One region of the Pseudomonas sp. PVC-3-1 genome, then DNA from elsewhere that is predicted to be linked to it. Evidence: riboswitches for the same ligand, from Rfam matches in the RefSeq annotation. Region 1 holds a riboswitch; the other holds the start of a gene.
What was found. A riboswitch is a leader RNA that binds a small molecule or an ion and turns the genes downstream of it on or off. The one in region 1 is predicted to bind cobalamin.
Positions count from the first base shown of each region.

Region 2: it holds a riboswitch for cobalamin, as region 1 does, so the genes downstream of both, cobG (precorrin-3B synthase) here and cobO (cob(I)yrinic acid a,c-diamide adenosyltransferase) in region 1, are expected to answer to the same signal.

Region 1 is NZ_CM172023.1:2,591,679-2,602,847, reverse strand. Features, by position in the region: gene cobC (alpha-ribazole phosphatase family protein) at 71-658, opposite strand; gene cobT (nicotinate-nucleotide--dimethylbenzimidazole phosphoribosyltransferase) at 655-1,710, opposite strand; gene cobU (bifunctional adenosylcobinamide kinase/adenosylcobinamide-phosphate guanylyltransferase) at 1,707-2,228, opposite strand; gene AC2T4A_RS12150 (cobyric acid synthase) at 2,361-3,809, opposite strand; gene cobD (threonine-phosphate decarboxylase CobD) at 3,818-4,819, opposite strand; partial or broken gene cbiB (adenosylcobinamide-phosphate synthase CbiB) at 4,819-5,658, opposite strand; partial or broken gene AC2T4A_RS12135 (cobalamin biosynthesis protein) at 5,764-5,895, opposite strand; gene bluB (5,6-dimethylbenzimidazole synthase) at 5,892-6,542, opposite strand; gene AC2T4A_RS12125 (cobyrinic acid a,c-diamide synthase CobB) at 6,539-7,834, opposite strand; gene cobO (cob(I)yrinic acid a,c-diamide adenosyltransferase) at 8,060-8,671, opposite strand; cobalamin riboswitch at 8,942-9,166, opposite strand; gene AC2T4A_RS12115 (ABC transporter permease) at 9,297-10,442, shown strand; gene AC2T4A_RS12110 (ABC transporter ATP-binding protein) at 10,439-11,169, shown strand, end outside.
Region 2 is NZ_CM172023.1:262,532-273,700, reverse strand. Features, by position in the region: gene cobJ (precorrin-3B C(17)-methyltransferase) at 1-11, opposite strand, end outside; gene AC2T4A_RS01325 (precorrin-2 C(20)-methyltransferase) at 11-751, opposite strand; gene AC2T4A_RS01320 (precorrin-8X methylmutase) at 751-1,377, opposite strand; gene cobG (precorrin-3B synthase) at 1,370-2,725, opposite strand; cobalamin riboswitch at 2,804-3,044, opposite strand; gene cbiE (precorrin-6y C5,15-methyltransferase (decarboxylating) subunit CbiE) at 3,112-4,323, shown strand; gene AC2T4A_RS01305 (cobalt-precorrin-5B (C(1))-methyltransferase) at 4,326-5,423, shown strand; gene AC2T4A_RS01300 (cobalt-precorrin-6A reductase) at 5,420-6,145, shown strand; gene AC2T4A_RS01295 (glutathione S-transferase family protein) at 6,361-6,984, shown strand; gene AC2T4A_RS01290 (vWA domain-containing protein) at 7,148-7,894, opposite strand; gene AC2T4A_RS01285 (magnesium chelatase ATPase subunit I) at 7,819-8,826, opposite strand; gene AC2T4A_RS01280 (3-deoxy-7-phosphoheptulonate synthase) at 9,410-10,507, shown strand; gene cobN (cobaltochelatase subunit CobN) at 10,760-11,169, opposite strand, start outside.

The sequences.
Region 1 (11,169 bases):
CGGCCTGGTCGGCGGGCTCGGCTGCCTCTTGCTCACGATCCGGGTGAGGGTTGTTCATCAAAGGCTCGACTCAGGGTTGCGCCTTGTGGATGCGCCAGCCGTCACCCTCACGGGTCACGTCCAGCGCCATGCATTCGCCGTGGCTCACCACCACTTCCAGCAGGCGCTTCGCCGGCAGGCCGCTGGCCAGCGCGCCGAGCAGGCGCATCACGCCACCATGGGTGATGAGCAGCACGGAGGATCCGGCATGGGTCTGGTAGAGGCGCTCCAAAGCGGCGAAGACGCGGGATTCGAAGTTTCCCATGGCCTCTCCACCGGGCGGAGGGAAAGCGTAGGGGTCGCTCCAGAAGCGCTCCAGCGCCGCAGCATCGCTTTCCATCAGCGTAGCTGGCGAAATGCCTTCCCACTCGCCGAAGTCCAGCTCCTGCAAGCCCGGCTCGAAGACCAGCGGCAGACCGTGGCGCGCCGACAGTTCCTCGGCAAACGCAGCGCAGCGCTGCAAAGGCGAACTGACCAGCGCCGACCAGCGGCATTCATCACCCAGTGCGCCACGCATCTGCGCCCAACCGGTTTCGGTCAGTGCATCGTCCAGGCGCCCGCGAAAGCCGCCGCCACGCTCGGTCTCGCCGTGGCGCAACAGTTCAATACGCAGCGTCATGCCGGACGGTCCGACACCGCCGCCTCGGCGAAGGTCGCCATCTCGCTGTGCAGCCGGCAGGCCTGGCGCAGCAGCGGCACCGCCAGCGCCGCGCCGCTGCCTTCGCCCAGCCGCAGGCCGAGGTCGAGCAGCGGCTGCGCGTTCAGCGCTGCCAGCACACGGTTATGCCCCGGCTCGGCACCGGCATGGGCGAACAGCAGCCAGTCCCTGCAACCGGGATTGAGGTGCGTGGCGCACAGCGCGGCAGTGGTGCAGATGAAACCGTCCACCAGCACCGGGATACCCTTCTGCGCACAGGCGAGATAGGCCCCCACCAGCGCGGCGATCTCGAAGCCACCCAGACGGCACAAGGCCTCGAAGGGCTCGTCGCAGTGGGCGCGGTGCAGTGCCAGCGCGCGGTCGATCACCTCGACCTTGTGCGCGACGCCCTGCGAGTCCAGTCCGGTACCGGGGCCGACCAGTGCCTGCGCCGGCTCGTCCAGCAGGGCGCAGGCAAGGGCCGCCGCCGAGCTGGTATTGCCGATACCCATTTCGCCGCCGATGAACAACTCCGCACCGGCCTGCTGCGCGCGGCGCACGGATTCGCGGCCGGCCTCCAGCGCGATCAGGCACTGCGCGGCGGTCATCGCCGGTTCCCTGGTGAAGTTCGCGGTGCCCGCGCCGACCATCACGTGCAGCACTCCCGGAAGCGGCTCCAGCGGCGTAGCGGTGCCCAGGTCGATCACTTCCAGGCGCGCATCGAGATCGCGGGCCAGCACGCTGATCGCCGCGCCACCGCGCACGAAATTGCGCAGCATCTCCACCGTCACCGCCTGGGGATAGGCCGACACGCCTTCTGCGACCACGCCGTGGTCACCGGCGAACAGGGCGATCCAGATGTGCTCCAGCGTCGGCCGCTCGCGGCCCTGCAGGCCGGCCAGGCGGATGGTTTCCTCTTCCAGCCGACCCAGCGCGCCGCGCGGCTTGGTCAGTTGGTCCTGGCGCGCAGCGGCCTTGTCCTGCGCCACACGGTCAATCGGCTGGGTACCTTGCAGCCACCATTGCAGACTCATAACGCTTCCCCCTTCAACACCATGGGCAGGCCGGCGACGGTGAACACCACGCGCTCGCTGACCTCGGCCAGGGACTGGTGCAGCCAGCCGGCCTCATCGACATATCGGCGGCTGAGCTCGCCCATCGGCACCACCCCCAGCCCGGTTTCGTTGCTGACCAGGATGATTCGCCCGGGCAGTTGCGGCAGCGTTTCCAGCAGCGCATCGATCTCGCCGCGCAGGCGCCAGCCGTCTTCATGGATCAACAGGTTGGTGACCCACAGGGTCAGGCAGTCCACCAGTACGCAGTGCTGCGGCTTGGCCAGGCGCTCCAGGGCGTCGGCCAGGGCCAGCGGCTCCTCCACCAGGCCCCAGTGTTCGGGGCGGCGCTCACGGTGCTGGAGGATGCGCGAGGACATCTCGCCATCGCCAGCCTGGGCCGTGGCGACGTAGGTGACCGGCAGGTCGCTGTCCTGCGCAAGGCGTTCGGCCAGGCGGCTCTTGCCCGAACGGGCGCCGCCGAGGATCAGTTCAAGCATGGTGTCTCCCTGAAAATCGGGACCTGTAGGAGCGAGCTTGCTCGCGAACATCTTTGCCGGCCACATTGGTGTCGTGCGGTTCGCGAGCAAGCTCGCTCCTACAAAAAAGCCAGGTGCGGCAGGATGGAGGAGTCATGCACCCTGCAGCCCGCACAGTGCTCTCAATTTTTCGGTATCCAGATGCGCCTCGATCTGATCGGCCAGGCGCTCGATATCGCGTTCGCGCAGGGCGTGGTAATCGATGCTCTGCACCTCACGCAGGCCGGCCCAGCGCAGCAGCGCCGAGCTGGACGCGGCGGACTCGAACAGCCCGTGCAAGTAGGTGCCCATCACCTGACCGTCGTCACTCACTGCGCCGTCAGTGCGCCCATCGCTCAGGCGTACGGCCGGGTTAGCCAGCGCTACGCCTTCGGTGACGCCGGCATGAATTTCGTAGCCACTCACCGGGGCCTCTTCCAGCGCCAACTGGCCGCTGACATTGCGCAACTGCTTCTCCGGCTCCAGCACCGTGCAAAAATCCAGCAGGCCGAGACCGGCGCTCTCCCCCGCCGCACCTTCCAGGCCGTGCGGGTCGGCCAGGCTGCGGCCGAGCATCTGCAAGCCGCCGCAGATGCCGAGCAGCTTGCCGCCATAGCGCAGGTGACGGCGGATCGCTTCCTCCCAGCCCTGGGCGCGGAGGAAGGCCAGGTCCGGTCGCACGCTCTTGGAGCCAGGCAGGATAATCAGGTCCGCCGGCGGGATAGGTTGGCCGGGGCCGACGAAGGTCAGTTCCACCTGCGGGTGCAGGCGCAACGGATCGAAGTCGGTGTGGTTGCTGATACGTGGTAGCACCGGCACCACCACGCGCAGGCGCTCGCCGGTCTTGGCGGCCTGGCGGGTGTCGATGGCGTCCTCGGCTTCCAGGTGGAAGTCCATCAGGTATGGCAGCACGCCGAGCACCGGCACGCCGGTGCGTTCTTCCAGCCAGTCGAGGCCGTTCTGCAGCAGCGCAATGTCACCGCGGAATCGATTGATCACGAAGCCCTTCACCCGCGCCCGCTCACTTTCGGAGAGCAGCTCCAGGGTACCGACAAGGTGGGCGAATACGCCGCCGCGATCGATGTCGGCAATCAGGATCACCGGGCAATCCACCGCCTCGGCGAAGCCCATGTTGGCGATGTCGTTGGCGCGCAGATTGATCTCCGCCGGCGACCCCGCGCCTTCCACCATCACCACCGGGTACTGCGCGCAAAGACGCTGGTGGGATTCGAGCACCGCCTGCATCGCAACGCGTTTGTAGTCGTGGTAGGCCACGGCATTCATGCTGGTCACCGCACGGCCGTGGATGATTACCTGGGCGCCGGTGTCGCTGTTGGGCTTGAGCAGCACCGGGTTCATGTCGGTGTGCGGCGCCAGGTGGCAGGCTTGCGCCTGTACCGCCTGGGCGCGGCCGATCTCGCCGCCGTCGGCGGTGACCGCACTGTTGAGCGCCATGTTCTGCGGCTTGAACGGCGCCACCGCCACGCCCTGTCGGCGCAGCCAGCGACACAGCGCGGTCACCAGCGTACTTTTGCCGGCATCCGAGGTGGTGCCCTGCACCATCAACGTGCTCAACGCAGGCTCTCCATCTGGTTGAAGGTGCGCAGGCCATGCTCCAGGCGTTCCCAGCCCTTTTCATCCGGCGGCAGGCCGAAACGCAGGCTGTTGGGCGTCTCGAACAGGCGCACGAGGATTCCCTGCCGCGCCAGGTGATCGCGCAGCGCGTGGGCGCGCATGGAAACCACCCACTGGAACAATGCTGTGCCGCCCTGCGGGGCGAAACCGTGTTCACCCAGCAGCCCGGCCAGATGCCGGCTGGCCTCGTGAAGATCGCGTCGCCGCTGAATCTGCTCCTGGAACTCGCCCAGGACCGCCTGCGCGACCCAGCGCGTCGGGCCGCTCACCGCCCAGGGGCCGAGCAGTTTCGCCAGGCTTTCCAGCAGGCGCGGTTCGGCGAAGGCGAAGCCCAGGCGCGCGCCGGCCAGGCCGAAGAACTTGCCGAAGGAGCGCAGCACGATCAGCCCCGGCCGGCTAGCGCAACTGGGCGCCAGGCTGTGCTCGGGTGTGCAGTCCATGAAGGCTTCATCCACCACCAGCCAGCCGCCGCGTTCCTGCAGGCGCGCATGCCATTCCAGCAAAACGCCGGCCTCGATGCGCCGGCCGGTGGGGTTGTTCGGGTTGACCACCACCAGCACGTCGAAGCGCTCCAGGTGATGGGGCACCTCCTGGTCACTGACCTCGCGCAGGATGTGCCCGGCAGCGCGCCAGGATTCCGCATGCTCGGCATAGCAAGGCGAGATCACACCGACCTTGCCCGGCCTGCGCAAGCGCGGCAGCAACTGGATCGCCGCCTGGCTGCCGGGCAGCGCCAGCAGCTTCTCGGCGCCGTAGTAGCGGCGTGCGGCAGCTTCCAGGCCGTCGCCGTCCTCCGGCAAGCGCATCCAGGCCGTCGCCGGCACGCTGGGCAGAGCCCAGGACCAGGGCGATATACCGGTGGACAGGTCCAGCCATTCGGCGAGCGGAATACCGTACTGCTGCGCCGCTTTGCGCAACCGGCCGCCATGTTCGAGCATCAGAGCACTCCCAGAATCAGGATGATCACCAACCATAACAACACCCCCTGGCGCACCAGGGCCAGCGCGCGCCAGATGTCCACGGCGGTGGGCGCTGGGCCTTCGCCCAGCTGCGGGCGTTCGTGCAGTTCGCCGTGGTAGCGGGCGCAGCCACCGAGCGACACGCCCAGCGCACCCGCGCCGGCGGCCATCACGGGGCCGGCGTTGGGACTGTCCCACTGCGGCGCCTGCGTGCGCCAGCAACGCAAGGCAAGCCGGGTATGGCCGAGCAGCGCGTAGGTGAAGGCCACCAGCCGCGCCGGAATGTAGTTGAGCACGTCGTCGATCTTCGCCGCCGCCCAGCCGAAGCGCTCGAAGCGCGCGTTGCGGTAGCCCCACATGGCGTCGAGGGTGTTGCTCAGGCGATAGAGCACCACGCCCGGCGCGCCGGCCACGGCGAACCAGAACAGCGCGGCGTACACCGCATCGCTGCCGTTCTCCAGCACCGATTCGGTGGCGGCGCGAGCCACAGCGGTCTCGTCCAGCTCGGCGGTTTCGCGGCTGACCATGTAGCCCACGCGCAGCCGGGCTTCGTTGAGGTCACCGGCGCGCAAGGCCAGCGCCACCGGTTCGGCGTGTTCGCCCAGGCTGCGCAGGCCCAGCGCGGAGTACAACGCGAGCGCCTGCACCATCCATCCGACATAGGGCAGCAAGCTGAGTAGCAGCGCGACCAGGGTCAGCGGGATGACTGCGATGATCCAGGCGGTGACGCCATGGCTGCGCCAGGCGAGGCCGGGGGTGTCATTCCTGGGACTAATGGCGCTCGCAGATACACCCTCTCCCCAGCCCTCTCCCTGAAGGGAGAGGGAGCAAATTGGAGTTGCCGACCTGCTCGTCGTTTCGCCTGAAACTGAACAGTCCCCTCTCCCTTCAGGGAGAGGGTAAGGGAGAGGGCGCTCCGGAACTCGGGAACGATTGAAGCGCCGCTCCAGCCGGTCCGCCAGGCGCCCGAAAGCCACCAGCGGGTGCCAGCGTTTCGGCTCGCCCAGCAGGGAATCCAGCGCTACGCCGAGGACGCTCAGCAGGGCCAGGCTCATGGCTGTTCTCCCCAGTGGTTCTCGTACAACAGCTCGCTGAGCGCGCGCGGTTGACGCCAGCCTTCGAGCGCCAGCATCGGCGCGGGATAGAACTCGCTGACCGGACCAAGGCAGATCACCGCCACGGCCTCGGCTCCTGCCGGCAAGCCCAACAGCTCGCCCAACGCGGCAGGATCGAACAGGGATACCCAGCCCATGCCGAGGCCTTCGGCGCGGGAGGCGAGCCAGAGGTTCTGGATCGCGCAGGACAGCGAGGCGAGGTCCATGTTCGGCAAGGTACGACGGCCGAACACATGCGCCTCGCGGCCATCCATCAAGGCGGCCACCAGCACTTCGGCGCAGTCGAGCACGCCCTCGACCTTCAGCCGCATGAACTCGTCGGAACGCTCGCCCAGCGCCTCGGCGGTACGCACGCGTTCCTCCTCCACCAGAGCATGGATCGACTGGCGCAGCTCCCGCGCGGTCACGCGGACGAAGCGCCACGGCTGCATCAACCCGACGCTGGGTGCCTGGTGCGCCGCTTCCAGCAGGCGCGCGAGCAACTCAGGCGACACCTCTCCAGCGCTGAAGTGGCGCATGTCGCGGCGCTCGGCAATGGCGCGGTAGAGCGCGGCGCGCTCTTCTGGGCTGTAGGCATGCTCGGTCATGGTCTGAAGAGTGCGGCCGCGGCGTCCGGATCGGACGGCAGGTAGAAGTGGATATAGGACGCGGTGAGCCGGCCGCGGCGGAACACCGCTTCGGCCACCGGCTTGTCGTTGGGGCAGACGCCACGGGCCAGCGGCTCCGCGCTGCTGTCCAGCAACGAATGATGGAAGGTGTGCCCGCGCAGAATGCCTTCGGGCAGCGTCACGGCCTGCAGCGCCAGCGCGGCGAGGCGCTTCTGCATGCGCGCTTCACCCGGCAGCAGACCGAGCAGTTCTGCGCGCTCGCCGGCTGCGTCGGTCAGCGCATCGAGCAGATAGAGCATGCCGCCGCACTCGGCGAGGATCGGCTTGCCCATCTCGTGGTGCGCGTGGATGGCCAGGGCCATGGCGCGGTTCTCCGCCAGCGCCTGCAGGTGCAGTTCCGGATAGCCGCCGGGCAGGTAGAGGCTGTCCACTTCCGGCAGCGCTCCGTCACGCAACGGCGAGAAGAACACCAGCTCGGCGCCCAGCTCGCGCAGCAGGTCGAGGTTGGCCTGATAAAGGAAGGCGAAGGCGTTGTCCCGCGCCACGCCGATGCGCACGCCGTCGAGGCGGGAAGACTCGCTGCGCGGTTCGGGCGCAGCAAAGCTCACCGGCAGCGGCAGCTCGGTACTGGCGCTGGCCGCCAGGGCATCAGCGGCGGCGTCCAGGCGGGCATCGAGGTCAGCCAGCTCGCCAGCCTGCACCAGGCCGAGGTGTCGGCTGGGCAGCTCCACTTCGGTATCGCGCGGCAACGCGCCGTACCAGCGAATCCATTCTGGCAGGCTGTCACGCACCAGGTCACGGTGGCGCTGGCTGCCGATGCGGTTGGCGAGCACGCCGGAGAACGGCAAGTCGCTCTGATAAGTAGCCATGCCGACGGCCATGGCGCCGAAGGTCTGGGCCATGGACTGGCCATTGATCACCGCCATCACCGGCACGTTGAATCGCCGTGCGAGATCAGCGGCCGAGGGCGAGCCGTCGAACAGGCCCATCACGCCCTCGATGAGGATCAGGTCAGCCTCGCCGGCCGCTTCCCAGAGCAGGCGGCGGCTTTCGCCCTCGCCGACCATCCACAGGTCCAGCTGGTAGACCGGCGCGTCACTGGCACGGGCGAGGATCATCGGGTCGAGGAAATCCGGGCCGCACTTGAACACCCGCACCTTGCGCCCGAGGCGCGTGTGCAGGCGCGCCAGGGCGGCGGTCACGGTGGTCTTGCCTTGGCCAGAAGCGGGCGCAGCGATCAGCAGCGCGGGGCATTGGCGCGCATCACGCATCAGTCGCACTCCCCGGCACGGGCAGAGAGCCCCTTACCCCAGCCCTCTCCCAGAGGAAGAGGGAGCAGTTGGGTGTGTCCTGTGGGATGGCTTTTCGTCGATCAACAGTCGCGCCGCGGTCAGCCGAGGCAGCAGAGCCTGCCGGCGAGCGCCAACGCTTTTCCAAACACCGAACGGTCCCCTCTTCCCCCGGGAGAGGGTTAGGGTGAGGGAAGCCCCAGACCATCAGAACTCCACCCCTTTCTGCGCCTTGATCCCTGCCTTGAAGGCATGTTTCACCAGGCCCATTTCGGTCACGGTATCGGCGGCCTCGACCATCTCCGGCTGCACGCCGCGCCCAGTGGCGACCACATGCTGCATCGGCGGGCGCGCGGCGATGTCGGCCAGCACAGCGTCCAGTTCCAGGTAGCCGTGCTTGAGGGCAATGTTCACTTCGTCCAGCACCACCAGGCCGACTTGCGGGTCGTTCAGCAGTTGCCGCGCCACGTTCCAGGCGGCCTGTGCCTTGGCGATGTCGCGCTGGCGGTCCTGGGTTTCCCAGGTGAAGCCTTCGCCCATCACATGGAAGCTGACTTCCTCGGGGAAACGACGGAAGAATGCCTCTTCGCCGGTGGTCGCAGCCCCCTTGATGAACTGCACGACGCCCACCTTCATACCGTGACCGAGCGCGCGAGCGACCATGCCGAAAGCCGAGCTGCTCTTGCCCTTGCCGTTGCCGCTGTTGACCAGGAATACGCCGCGTTCGCCCTGGGCCTGGGCGATCTTCTCGTCGATCACCGCCTTCTTGCGCTGCATGCGCGAGCGATGGCGCTCGTCCTTTTCGACGGATTCAGTCATGGCAGGTTGCTCCTGAAAGGATTTGCACGGGCGTGAGGCTGCCGGCCAGGTGGCAGCCAACCAGGGATGGAATGGGCAGGGATTCGCCGCTGGCGCGCGCGGGCGCCATGCGGCAGAGGCCGGCCAGCACGAAGGCTGTCGACCTAGGGAATAGGGGGTTCACCTGAAGGATTCTCCGCCGCTCTCACCCGCGCGGCACTAACCAGTCGGGGCAGACGGAGGACGGCAACGCGCGGCGCATGGCGCCGACGTCGGCAGCGCCTCCCGCGATGCCATGCGATGCAGCAGGCCGGTCTCCGGGCTTGCGAGTGGAAACATCTGGGTTTCCGAAGGAACCGCGCCTTCCCATGCCGGTGGCACAGTGGCTGTTTGCGGCTCGAAGCTCGCTTACCGTTGCGGGGGCAGCGCCGGAATGGTCGATTGCGCATCGACTTCACCGGCTTCCCTGTTTCACTCGCGGCTCGCGCCGAGAGCACCTGAAGCAGGCGCGCAGCTTAGTGGCTGGCGAGCTGGGGCGTCAATTGAACAGGATGTCGCCGAGGCCCGCCGTATCCGCCGCAAAGGCTCTACAAAGCGTCACACAAGTCAAGTGGTCGCGACGCGTAACTTCGCTAGAATGCGAGTCATGATGACGACTGCCCAGCCCGGCCAGCTTCAGCTCGACACCACCGCCAGCCCACCGCTGATGCACGTCAGCGGAGACTGGACGCTCGCGCATTTCTCTACGCTGGAAGCCCAGGTGGCTGCCCAGCGCAGCGCCGAATCGCCCGCCCAGCTGGATTTCGCCGGCCTCGGCGCGCTGGATACCGCCGGTGCCGCCCTGCTCGCCGAGATCATCGGCGGCGCCCGCATGAGCCAGCTGGAGCAGATCGCCCGCAATCTGCCCGCCGAACGCCAGGCGCTGCTGCGCACCGTGGGCAGCGCGATCACCCAGTGCCGCCTCGACGAAAAGGCGCCCCCTCCGGGCAACGCACTGGTCGATGTACTGGAGCGCATCGGCATCGCCTCGGTCACCTTCAAGGACCACCTGATCGGCCTGCTCGGCTTCATCGGTCTGACCCTGCAGACGCTGGTGCGCAACCTGCTGCGCCCACGCCGCTGGCGCATGACCTCGCTGGCCGCGCACATGGAGGAGACCGGGCTGGATGCCGTGCCCATCGTCGCCCTGCTGACCTTCATGGTCGGCGCGGTGGTGGCCTTCCTCGGCGCCACCGTGCTGCAGAAGTTCGGCGCGCAGATCTACACGGTCGACCTGGTGGGCTTCTCCTTCCTGCGCGAATTCGGCGTGCTGCTCACCGCGATCCTGCTCGCCGGTCGCACCGCCAGCGCCTTCACCGCACAGATCGGCTCGATGAAGGCCAACCAGGAGATCGACGCCATCCAGGCCCTGGGCCTCGACCCGGTGGAACTGCTGGTGCTGCCACGGGTGCTGGCGCTGCTGCTGACCCTGCCGATGCTGACCTTCCTGGCGATGATCTCCGGCATCTTCGGCGGCGGCGTGGTCTGCGCCCTGAGCCTGGACATCTCGCCACGCATGTTCCTCTACATGCTGCAGAACGATATCGCCGTGCAGCACTTCCTGGTGGGCATCGTCAAAGCCCCGGTGTTCGCCTTCATCATCGCTGTGATCGGCTGCCTGGAAGGCTTCCGAGTCAGCGGCAGCGCGCAGTCGGTGGGCGAACACACGACCTCCAGCGTGGTCCAGTCGATCTTCGTGGTGATCCTGCTGGATGCGATGTTCGCGCTGTTCTTCATGGAGATGGGCTGGTGAGCGAACCGATCATCGTCGTCCGCGACCTGGCCAACCGCTTCGGCACCCACGCGGTGCACGAGCACCTGGACCTCGACGTGATGAAGGGCGAAATCCTCGGCGTGGTCGGCGGCTCGGGCACCGGCAAATCGGTGCTGCTGCGCAGCATCATCGGCCTGCGCCAGCCCAGCGAAGGCAGCGTGCATGTCTTCGGGCAGAACCTGCCGGCACTGCCGCCGCTGGAGCGCTCGAAACTGGAAAGACGCTTCGGCGTACTGTTCCAGAATGGCGCGCTGTTCTCCTCGCTGACGGTGAGCGAGAACATCTGCCTGCCGCTGATTGAACACGCCAGGCTGTCGCGCAGCGATGCCGAGTTCATCGCCAAGGTTAAAATCTCCCTCGCCGGCCTGCCGCCGGACGCGGGGGCCAAATATCCCTCGGAACTGTCTGGCGGCATGGTCAAGCGCGCCGCCCTGGCCCGCGCCCTGGCGCTGGACCCGGACATCCTGTTCCTCGACGAACCCACCGCCGGCCTCGACCCCATCGGCGCGGCCGCCTTCGACCAACTCATCCTGACCCTGCGCGACGCCTTCGGCCTCACCGTGTTCCTGGTCACACACGACCTGGACACCCTCTACACCATCTGCGACCGCGTCGCCGTGCTCTCGCAGAAGCGCGTGCTGGTGGTCGGCCCGCTGGACCAGGTCGCCCAGACCGACGACGCCTGGGTTCAGGACTATTTCCACGG
Region 2 (11,169 bases), 2.3 Mb from region 1:
GCAGGGCGCATCAGCCGTTCCACCGCTGGCCGGGAATGACGATCATCGAGAAGTACGGCGAAGCCATCGGGTCGACGTCGTCCAACGCCACGATGCGCTGCTCGCGCATGGTGGCGCGTTCGACGTAGTGGGCGCTGCCGTCACGGCCCAGCTCGCGGAGCACGCGGCGGACCTTGTCGAAGTTGCGGCCGAGCTTCATCACCACTGCCGCATCGGCGTCGGCCAGGCGGCGCTTGAGTTCGTCTTCCGGCAGCACGCCGGAGAGTACCGACAGGCTCTGGTTGCGATACACCAGCGGCACGCCGAGCACCGCTGCGCTGCCGAGCATTGAGCAGACGCCGGGTACGACTTCGGTGTCATACCGCTGCGAAAGACGGTCGTGCAGGTACATGTAGGAGCCGTAGAAGAACGGGTCGCCCTCGCAGATCACTGCCACGTCGCGACCGGCGTCCAGGTGCATCGCCACCTGCTCGGCAGCGGTGTCATAGAAGTCGCTGATCACGCCTTCGTAGGTCAGCGGCGGCTCCAGTTTCTCGGTGGTCACCGGGTAGACCAGCGGCAGGCGTTGCTGCTCATCGAGCAGGTGCTGCTCGATGATGGCGAAGGCATTGCCGCCCTGGCCTGCGTGGTGCTTGGCCTTGGCCACGAAGTAGCCGATCACCGGGGAGGCGCGCAGCAGGCGCAGGGCCTTGAGGGTCAGCAGTTCCGGGTCGCCCGGGCCGACGCCCAGGCCGATGAGGCGGCCGGTCATCACTCCACCTCCGTGGCCAGGGCGTTCACCGCCGCAGCGGCCATCGCGCTGCCGCCACGGCGTCCGCGCACGATTACGTAGGGCACGCCACGGCTGTCGGCGGCGAGGGCGTCCTTGGATTCCATGGCGCCGACGAAGCCCACCGGGAAGCCAAGGATCAGCGCCGGTTTCGGTGCGCCGGCATCGAGCATTTCCAGCAGGTAGAAGAGGGCAGTCGGCGCATTGCCGATCACCACCACGCTGCCTTCCAGGTGTTCGCGCCAGTGCTCCAGCGCCACCGCCGAGCGGGTGTTGCCCAGCTCGCGGGCGAGCTCCGGGACGTCCGGATCATTGAGGGTGCAGATCACCTCGTTGTGTGCCGGCAGGCGTGCGCGGGTGATGCCCTCGGCGACCATCCGCGCATCGCAGAGAATCGGCGCGCCAGCGGCCAGGGCCGCACGGCCGATGGCCCCGGCGCCGGCGGAGAAACGCAGGTCCTGCACGACGTCGACCATGCCGCAGGCGTGGATCACCCGCACGGCGAGCTTTTCCAGGTCGGCGGGGATGCCGGTGAGATCGGCCTCGGCGCGAATGGTGGCGAAGGATTGGCGGTAGATCGCCTGGCCGTCGCGGATGTAATCAAGCATCGGTGGAAACTCCGGGTGCGGCGAGCAGGTCGCCCGCGGCATCGAGGGGAAGGTTGCGCGCCAGCGGCTGGCCAAAGCCGGCCACGCCGTCGGCGCGACGGAACAGGTCATAGCGGCCGTCGGCGACGGCCAGCAGGGTGTAGGGGGCGACGTGGGCGGCGGCGCAGGAGCGCGGGCAGCCGCACAGGTGCACGCCGGCCGGCGGTGCGTGACGCAGGCGCTCGGCCAGGCGCAGGGCGTCGGCCTTGGTGTCGGCCAGCCCGCGCGCGCAACCGCTGGAGCCGCTGCACGCGACGAGGCGCGAGAGCGGTTGACCGGCATCGATCACCAGGCCGAGGTTGGCCAGCGCGGCGAGTACGACGGGAGCGTCGGTCAGGGATACATCGGGGAGGATCAGGCTTTGCCACGGCGTCAGACGCAGTTGTCCGGCGCTGAATCGCTCGGCGAGATCGGCAAGGCCGAACAGTAGGGTGCTGTCGAGGCGTCCGAGGATGAATCCCGCACCGACCATGGCGCGGTCCGGCTGGCGCTGCGGCTGAATCCCGAGATGGCCGAAAGCCCGCGGTGCAGGACGTCGCCAGTTATCCACAGCCGGCCCGAGGTGCAACTGGAAGGGCAGGCGTTGCTGCAGGCGCTCCAGCAGCACTTCATCGCGGAGCATCTCGCGCAGGTGGCGCATGCGCGTCTGGCCGTCGCCGGCAAGATCGAGGAACAGGTGCAGCAGGCTTTCCACCAGCAGCGGTACCTGCTCGGCTGTCACGGCGGCGAGGGCTGGGGCAACCGTTTCGTGCTGCGGCGGACAACCGGCCAGGCCGAAGGCGAACAGCGGCGTCGCGTCGCCGGACATGGCCGACAGCCAGAGATCGTTGGGATGCTCCAGCATCGCCAGCGCTTCGCCGCCGTCCAGCTGGATGCCGAACTTGGGCGACAGGCCGTGGAAGCGCGGTGTGCGCTCCAGCAGATCGAGCAGTTGGCCGGCCAGGGGAGCTGCATCGAAAGTCGTGGCGGCGTCGAGGCCCAGCGCCGGGCTGACCAGCAGGTTGCGCACATCGTCCGCCGCCAGTTCGCGCGGGCCGAGACCGGCGGCGAGCAGTTCCCTGCTCAGCGCCTGTTCGGTGCCGGTGCGTATGCCGCGAATCTGCAGGTTGGCGCGATTGGTCGCTTCCAGCACGCCATCGGCATGGCGCTCGGCGGCCAGGGCGATGGCTCGCGCGGCGCTGGCGTCGAGTTGCCCACAGGGCAGCTTGATGCGGCAGATGCCGCCATCGCGGGAGGCCACGATGCGCAGCAGGCCGGGGCAGGCATGCGGACGGACGGGCGGAGCTGAGAATTCGGGCACTGAGGTCACCAGGGCTGGGTCGCGGTGACCTGCGAATCCCCCATAGGGGACTTCACGACACCGATACACCCCGCTCGATGTCTGCACGCGCGACTGGTTTCGTCGGCAGGTCTCCTGGCTGGCAGGTCCTCATCCAGCGCGGCCTTCCCGGTTGCCCAGTGGCCTGATCGACCGCATGAAAATGCGCTTCATGCTGTCGGATTGCGCGGACTCGCTGCTTACAGTTGCGGGGGCAGCCACGGTTCAACCGTGTTCCCTCTTCGGCTCTCGGATGCTTCGCTGTTCAATTGCGAAGCGTCCTACGAGCACCGACGAAGCGGGTATTATGCCTGCTTTGCCCGAAGGCAGGAAAAGCCTGCCCGTCGGATCGATCGTCGCACCTTCGAGGAAATTTCATGACGCCCTGGCTGACCATCGTTGGCATCGGCGAGGACGGTTATGCCGGCCTCGGCAAGGCCGCGCGCCGCGCCCTGCTCGCCGCCAGCGAAGTGATCGGCGCGCCACGCCAGCTGGAGCTGCTGCCGCATTGTCTGCGCGCTCATCGCCAGGCCTGGCCGAGCCCGTTCAGCCTGGAACCGGTGATGCGCCGGCGCGGTGAGCCGACCTGCGTGCTGGCCAGCGGTGACCCGATGTGGTTCGGCGTCGGCGCTAGCCTGGCCCGTCAGATTCCGTCCGAGGAAATGCTCGTGCTTTCCGCGCCGTCCTCTGCCTCCCTCGCAGCGGCGCGCCTGGGCTGGGCGTTGCAGGATTGCGCGCTGCTGTCGCTGGTGGCACGCCCATTGGCCGCACTCAACGCGCAGATCCACGACGGCGCCAGGCTGCTGATCCTCAGTAACGACGGCAGCAGCCCGGCGGCGATCGCCGCATTGCTGCGCGAACGAGGATTCGGCGCGAGTCGCCTCAGCGTGCTGGAACACCTGGGCGGTGAGGCGGAGCGGCGTATCGACGGGCTTGCCAGCGACTGGTCGCAGAGCGAGATGGCTGCACTGAACCTGGTGGCTGTGCAGTGCGTAGCCGGCGTCGACGCGGTTCGTCTGCCCCTGACCATCGGCCTGCCGGACGACGCCTACCGCCATGACGGCCAACTGACCAAGCGCGACGTCCGCGCCGTGACCCTGGCACGGTTGGCACCGAAGCCCGGCGAGCTCCTCTGGGATGTCGGCGCCGGCTGCGGCTCCATTGGCATCGAGTGGATGCGCGCACATCCGAGCTGTCGCACGCTGGCCATCGAAGCCAACGACGGGCGCCAGGAACATATCCGTTTCAACCGCGACGCCCTCGGTGTGCCGGCGCTGCAACTGGTCTGCGGCGCTGCGCCGGAGGCATTGCAGGGACTGGAGCGCCCGGATGCGATCTTCATCGGCGGTGGTGTAACCCTGCCCGGTGTCTTCGAGCAGTGCTGGGAGCAACTCAAGCCTGGCGGCCGACTAGTGGCCAACGCCGTCACCCTGCAGAGCGAGTCCATGCTGCTGAGCTGGCGCGCCCGCCTTGGCGGCGAGCTGACTCGCCTGTCGGTGTCCCAGGCCCAGCCGCTCGGCGGTTTCGATACCTGGCGCGCGGCGTTGCCGATCACCTTGCTGGAAGTGCACAAGCCCCAGGCTGAATGACCATGCGTGACGAGACGCCCGAAGAACCTCGCCCGCTGCGCAGCGGCTACACCACGGGCAGTTGCGCCACCGCCACCAGCCTGGCGGCGGCGCGCCTGCTACTGACCGGTGAAGCGCTGGACGCCGCACAGATCAGCCTGCCCAAAGAGCGCAGCGCGACCCTGCGCCTGGAGTTCTGCCGCCTCACGGTTGGCGGCGCCGAAGCCGGTACGCTGAAGGATGCCGGCGACGACCCGGACGTGACCCACGGTGCGCTGGTCTTTGCGCGCGTCGCCTTGAGCAATGAGCCGGGCGTGCGTTTTTACGCTGGAGAAGGCGTCGGCACCGTCACCAAGCCGGGGCTGGTGCTCGCGGTGGGCGAGCCGGCAATCAATCCCGTTCCACGGCAGATGATGCAGGGTAACCTCGCTGCGCTGGCGGCCGAGTGCGGCTATGCCGGTGGCTTCGACGTCACCATCCATATCGAGGGCGGCGCCGAGCTGGCGCTCAAGACCATGAACCCGCGCCTGGGCATTCTCGGCGGCCTGTCGATCCTCGGCACTACCGGCATCGTCCGGCCGTTCTCCTGCTCGGCCTATATCGCGTCGATCCAGCAGGGCATCGACGTCGCCCGCGCCAACGGTTTCCGCCATCTCGCCGCCTGCACCGGCAACGCCAGCGAGGACGCCATGCGCCGTCGCTACGGTTTCGACGACACCGCGCTGATCGAGATGGGTGACTTCGCCGGTGCAGCGCTCAAGCACCTGCGCAAGGTGCCGGTGGAGCGTTTCAGCGTCTGCGGCGGCTTCGGCAAGATCAGCAAGCTCGCCGCCGGCCACATGGATTTGCACAGTCGTCACTCCAGCATCGACCTGCCGCAGCTCGCCGAGTGGGCGGCGGACATCGGCGCCTCGGCGGACCTGCAGCAACGCATGCGCGACGCCAACACCAGCCAGCAGGCGCTGGCGCTCTGTCGCGCCGAGGGCATCGCTCTGGGTGACGCCGTCTGCGCCCGCGCACTGGCCTTCGCCCGGCGCATCGTGCCCGCCGAAGTACAACTGGAAGTCTTCGCCATCGACCGCCAGGGCAACCTGGTGGGCGAAGCGCTGGAGGTTCGATGAAGCGAGTCCTGCTACTGGGCGGTATCGGCGAAGCGCTGGCTATCGCGCGGCGCCTGGGGCCGCAGCATCTCTACAGCCTCGCCGGCCTGGGCAAGGTGCCGGACGATCTGGCCTGCGAGGTGCGCGTCGGTGGTTACGGCGGCGCCGAAGGCCTTGCGGACTACATCCGCGAACGCGGTTTCGACCTGTTGCTCGACGCGACCCATCCCTACGCCGCGCAGATCAGCGCCAACGCCGCCCGCGCTGCGCAACTGGCCGGCGTGCCGTGCTGGGCGCTGCGCCGCCCCGGCTGGGAGGCGGGCGAGGGCGACGATTGGCGGCAGGTCGCCGATTGGGGGGCGCTGATCGAGGCACTGAAGGCGTTTCACCGTCCGCTGTTCACTCTGGGCCGCGAGCCGCTGGAGCACCTGGACGAGATTCCCGCCCACCAGCACTGGACCGTGCGCTGCCTGCAAAGCCTGCCTGGCAACGCGCGTGCCGAGGTGCTCGGCGCGCGCGGGCCGTTCACCCTGGAGGGCGAGCGCGAGCTATTTACCCGCCTGGGCACCGACGTGCTGGTCAGCAAGAACAGTGGTAGCCAGGCCACCGAGCCAAAGCTGCAAATCGCCCGCGAGTGTGGTGTGCCGGTGCTGATCCTGGCGCGGCCGGCGCTGCCGAAAGTGGACCGGGAGTTCGACAGCGTCGAGTCGCTGTGGGCTGCCTTGGCGGGCCGACTTTTATAGGAGCGAGCTTGCTCGCAAACCCATCGGCCTACTCCGAGCCGTCAGCGCTTATGCCACTGAGCTACGACAAAGGCTCTGTGGGGCGACCTGTTCCGGGGAGTTCACAGCTTCGTAGTGGTTCGCGAGCAAGCTCGCTCCTACGGGGCTGTAACGTCTCTTCTCCGCCAACGCACCTGGCTCTATGCTGGGCCCCGGTTATCACAGGGAGTGACACCATGCTGCGAATCCTCGGCCGCGCTTCATCGATCAACGTGCGCAAGGTGCTCTGGACCTGCGCCGAACTGAACCTGTCCTACGAACGGGAAGACTGGGGCACGGGTTTCCGTTCGACTGCCTCGGCGGAATTCATTGCACTCAACCCCAACGCCATGGTGCCGGTGCTCGTCGACGGCGACTTCGTGCTCTGGGAGTCCAATGCCATCTGCAGCTACCTCGCCACGCAGTATCCGCTCGATGAACTGCTGCCCACCTCGGTGCGCGAGCGCGCGCTGGTGGAGCAGTGGATGGGCTGGCAGGCCACCGAACTGAACAGCGCCTGGCGCTACGTGTTCATGGCCAGGGTGCGCAACAGTCCCAGCCACACTGACGAATCCGCCATCGCCCTGAGCGAGGCGCAGTGGAATCACTGCATGGCCCTGCTGGACCGGCAATTGGAGCGCACCGGCGCCTTCGTCACCGGTGCCTGCTTCAGTCTCGCCGATGTTGTGCTCGGTCTGTCGGTGAACCGCTGGTACCTGACGCCCATGCAGCGCCCCGATCTACCGGCTGTGGCGGCCTACTACGAGCGGCTGAGCGAGCGACCGGGGTTCCTGCAGCATGGGCGCAATGGGGAGCCTTGAGGGCGAATATCGCGATGCTGCGAGATTGCCCTCTCCCCAGCCCTCTCCCAGAGGGAGAGGAGGCCGTTCGGAGTGGGCAATGTATCGGCGCTAACCGGCGAACGTTGGTCGATCAGAGCGCGCAGGACTGTTCCCTCTTCCTCTGGAAAAGGGTGAGGGGCTCTTAGCGATAGGAACCGGAAATTTCAGCGATCCGCCGATACTCTGCGCCCAGCTCGCCGGCCAGTTTTTGTGCGCGGCCAAGCCGTACCGCGCCACCTTCGATATCCACCAGCACAGTCGGGCAGTCCATCGGCTGCAACGCCGGCCAGTCACGCAGGCGGCCGTCGGTCAGTATCAGCAGGCGTTGGTGCTCGCCTGGCTTCTGTCGCTGGCGCTTGTCCAGCCATTCCCGAGCTCGCTCAAGTGCCTCGATCAGCGGAGTGCCGCCGCCGGCACCGAGCGCTTCCAGCCAGTCCTGGAGTTGCGCAGAGGCCTTCTGGCCCTGCCACAACCAGCGCGCTTGTGCGCCGGTGGCGTGCAGCACGGCGAGGCGTGCGCGTTGGCGATAGGCCTGTTCGAAGGTGTCGGCGAGCAGGCCCTTGGCTTGTGCGAGGGCGCCGTGGCGACGGGTGCTGGCGGAGGCGTCGACTATCACCAGCCAGAGCTCGCCGGGCTTGCGGCTGCGGGCGCGCAGCACCAGGTCTGCGCGGTCTTGCGGGCGGCCATTGCGCAGCGTGGCAGGCCAATCGATACGGCCGTGCGTACCCTGTTGGCGGGCGCCGCTGCGGCCGCCGGCGAGCTGGCCGGGTCGGGGGTGGGCATCCGCGCCTGGGGCCGGGTGCGGGCGGATGCTCAGGACTTTTTTGGCCAGCCCGTCAGTTGCCGGCGTTCGCCCATGGCGATGCGCTGCGCGGGTAGTTCGCCCCATTGGCCCTCGCCGTTGGATGGGTTGGACGGCGCTTGCGATTGGCTGGAGGCGGACTGCGGAGGCGTTGCCGATGGTGACGGCGCATGGCGACGGCGGTGGGCGAGGGCGAAGTGTTCCACCGCATCGATGTCCTCCGCCTCGATGGCGTCAGCCCCGCGCCACGCCGCATGAGCGCGGGCGGTGCGCAACCAGACCAGATCGGCGCGCAGGCCGTCGACACCGGCGGCATGGCAGCGCTCGGCGATGTCGTTCAAGGCGCTGTCATCCAGCGCAATCGCCGCGAGTTGCCGGCGAGCGTCGCTGCAGCGTTGTTGCAGCGCTTGTTGCGCGCCTTGCCACTTTATGACGAAAGCCTGCGGATCGGCGTCGAAGGCCAGCCGCCGGCGGACGATTTCGGCGCGCTCGGTCGGCGCGGGCGCACCTGCCAGTTGCACCTTGAGGCCGAAGCGATCCAGCAGTTGCGGGCGCAGTTCGCCTTCCTCGGGGTTCATCGTGCCGATCAGTACGAAGCGCGCCGGGTGGCTGTGGGACAGGCCGTCGCGTTCGATCAGGTTGACCCCGCTGGCAGCCACGTCGAGCAGCAGGTCGACGAGGTGGTCGGGCAGCAGGTTCACCTCATCCACATAGAGCACGCCGCCGTGGGCGTTGGCCAGCACGCCGGGGGAGAACTGCGCGCGGCCTTCACCCAGTGCCGCGTCCAGGTCGAGGGTGCCGACGATGCGTTCCTCGCTGGCGCCCAGCGGCAGGGTGACGAAGCGCCCGCCATCCAGCAGGTCGGCGACGCCGCGCGCCAGGGTGGACTTGGCCATGCCGCGCGGCCCTTCGATCAGCACGCCGCCGATGGCCGGATCGATGGCTGCCAGGCACAGGGCCAGCTTCAGCTCATCGGCGCCGACGACGGCTGCCAGTGGGAAATGGGGAAGGGCGCTCATGGGGATTTCCTGCGGATTTCGTCCGTGCATGGTAGCGAACCGAGCGTAGGAGGTGCGACCAATGTCCATCAGAACGATAGAGCCAAGTCATTGATCGGCACGTCGCGATGCAGTAACTTGGCTCCACTTCCACGGAGAACATCATGCCGTCCAGCTTGTCCATCCAGTCCCTCGCCCGCCTCGGTGCCATTGGCTCCGTGGTTGCTTGCGCGCAGGTTCTGGCCGCTGCTGCCGGTTATTTCTTCTATGGGTATTGGTTTAGCCAAAGGCGCGCCTGATACCCCACAGGCGCCCTAGCAAGCAGGGTCGCCAACCAGACAGTTTCCCAAAACCCCGGTCGGCAACCCGACCGGGGTTTTTGTTTTTCCGGCCCACAAGGCCAACGCATTGCAAACGAATTGAATCGGGCCAAAACGCCCGGAGAGAGGATCGACACATGAACACCACTTATTACCGTTACTACCGCAACTCCGACTGGCGATTTAGCAGCGCGCTGCGTGCCACCCAACGAACCTTGCCACGAACACTTAGATAGAGCGCCGAGCGCGGAGAGACCACCGCGCCGGCCAAGGATGCCAGTCAGATGAACGCTTCCACCTCCACCCTGATCCGCCAAGCACACGCAGCCACCGCCGAAGTCCTCGACCTCCCGCTGCCCTCCGCCCGCCGCCGCGAACAGCCGCTGCCGAGCCCCGCCGAACTGCGCCAGCGCCTGCCGCTGTCCGCCGCCATGGCCCACCGCGTCCGCGAAGGCCGCGAGGCGATCCGCGCCGTGCTCGATGGCCGCGACCCGCGCCTGCTGGTCGTTATCGGCCCCTGCTCGCTGCACGACCCTGTTTCCGCCCTCGAATACGCCGACCGCCTCGCCGAACTGGAGCCGCAGGTGAGCGACCAGCTGCTGCTGGTGATGCGCGCCTACGTCGAAAAGCCGCGCACCACCATCGGCTGGAAAGGCCTGGTCTACGACCCGCAACTGGACGGCAGCGGCGACATGGCCGGCGGCCTGGAACTGTCGCGCCGGCTGATGCTGGGCATGCTCGAACGCGGCCTGCCGATCGCCACCGAACTGCTGCAACCGCTGGTGGCCGGCTACTTCGACGACCTGCTGGGCTGGGCCGCCATCGGCGCGCGCACCAGCGAATCCCAGGTGCACCGCGAGATGGTCAGTGGTCTCGATCTGCCGGTGGGCTTCAAGAACGGCACCGACGGCAGCATTGGCATCGCCACCGATGCCATGCGTTCGGCCGCGCACCCGCACCAGCACTTCGGCATCGATGCGCTGGGCCGGCCTTCGCTGGTACAGACCCAGGGCAACCCGGATACCCATCTGGTGCTGCGCGGCGGCCACGCCGGGCCGAACTTCGATGCGGCCAGCGTGCAGCAGATTCGCCAGGGGCTGGAGAAGCTCGGCCTCGAGGCGAGCATCATGGTGGATTGCAGCCACGCCAACAGCGGCAAGGACCCACTGCGCCAGCCGGCGGTACTGGACAGCGTGCTCGACCAGCGCCTGGCCGGCGACGCCTCGCTGCGCGGCGTGATGCTGGAGAGTCACCTGTTCGACGGCTGCCAGCCGCTGTCCGGTGAACTGCGCTACGGTGTATCGATCACCGACGGCTGCCTGGGCTGGAGCGGCACCGAGGCGTTGCTGCTGAATGCCGCAGAGCGCCTGCGTCGCGGTTGATGTCGATGGTGCGGCGTACAACCGCGAACGGTTGTGCGCCCTACGCTCGAATGCTTTTCGTAGGAGCGAGCTTGCTCGCGAACGAGTTTCCCGGCAGCTCAGAGTCTGGGCGGGTTCGCGAGCAAGCTCGCTCCTACACAACAGTGCGCCATGCCGCGCTGTTGTGTAGGAGCGGACTTTGTCCGCGATAGGTCTGCAGCACGCCGGATACCATCGCGGACGGAGTCCGCTCCTACAAAAGCTGGAAATTCCTCACTGCTCCTCGCTATCCACCAGCAGGTTCTCCAGCATCTCGCGGTATTCCCCTGGCTCTTCCCACAACCCGCGCTGCTGCGCTTCCACCAGGCGTTCGGCAATGTCGCGCAGGGCTTCGGGGTTGTGCTGGCGGATGAATTCGCGGGTGTCGTCGTCCAGCAGGTAGGCGTCGGCCAGCAGGCGGTACTGGTGGTCGTCGACCAGCTCGCTGGTGGCGTCGAAGGCGAACAGGTAGTCCACCGTCGCGGCCAGTTCGAAGGCACCCTTGTAGCCGTGGCGCTTCATGCCGGCGACCCATTTCGGGTTCACCGCGCGCGCGCGCACCACGCGGCCGAGTTCTTCCTTCAGGGTGCGGATGCGCGGGTTGTCCGGCTGGCTGTGGTCGCCGTGGTAGCTGGCCAGTGCCT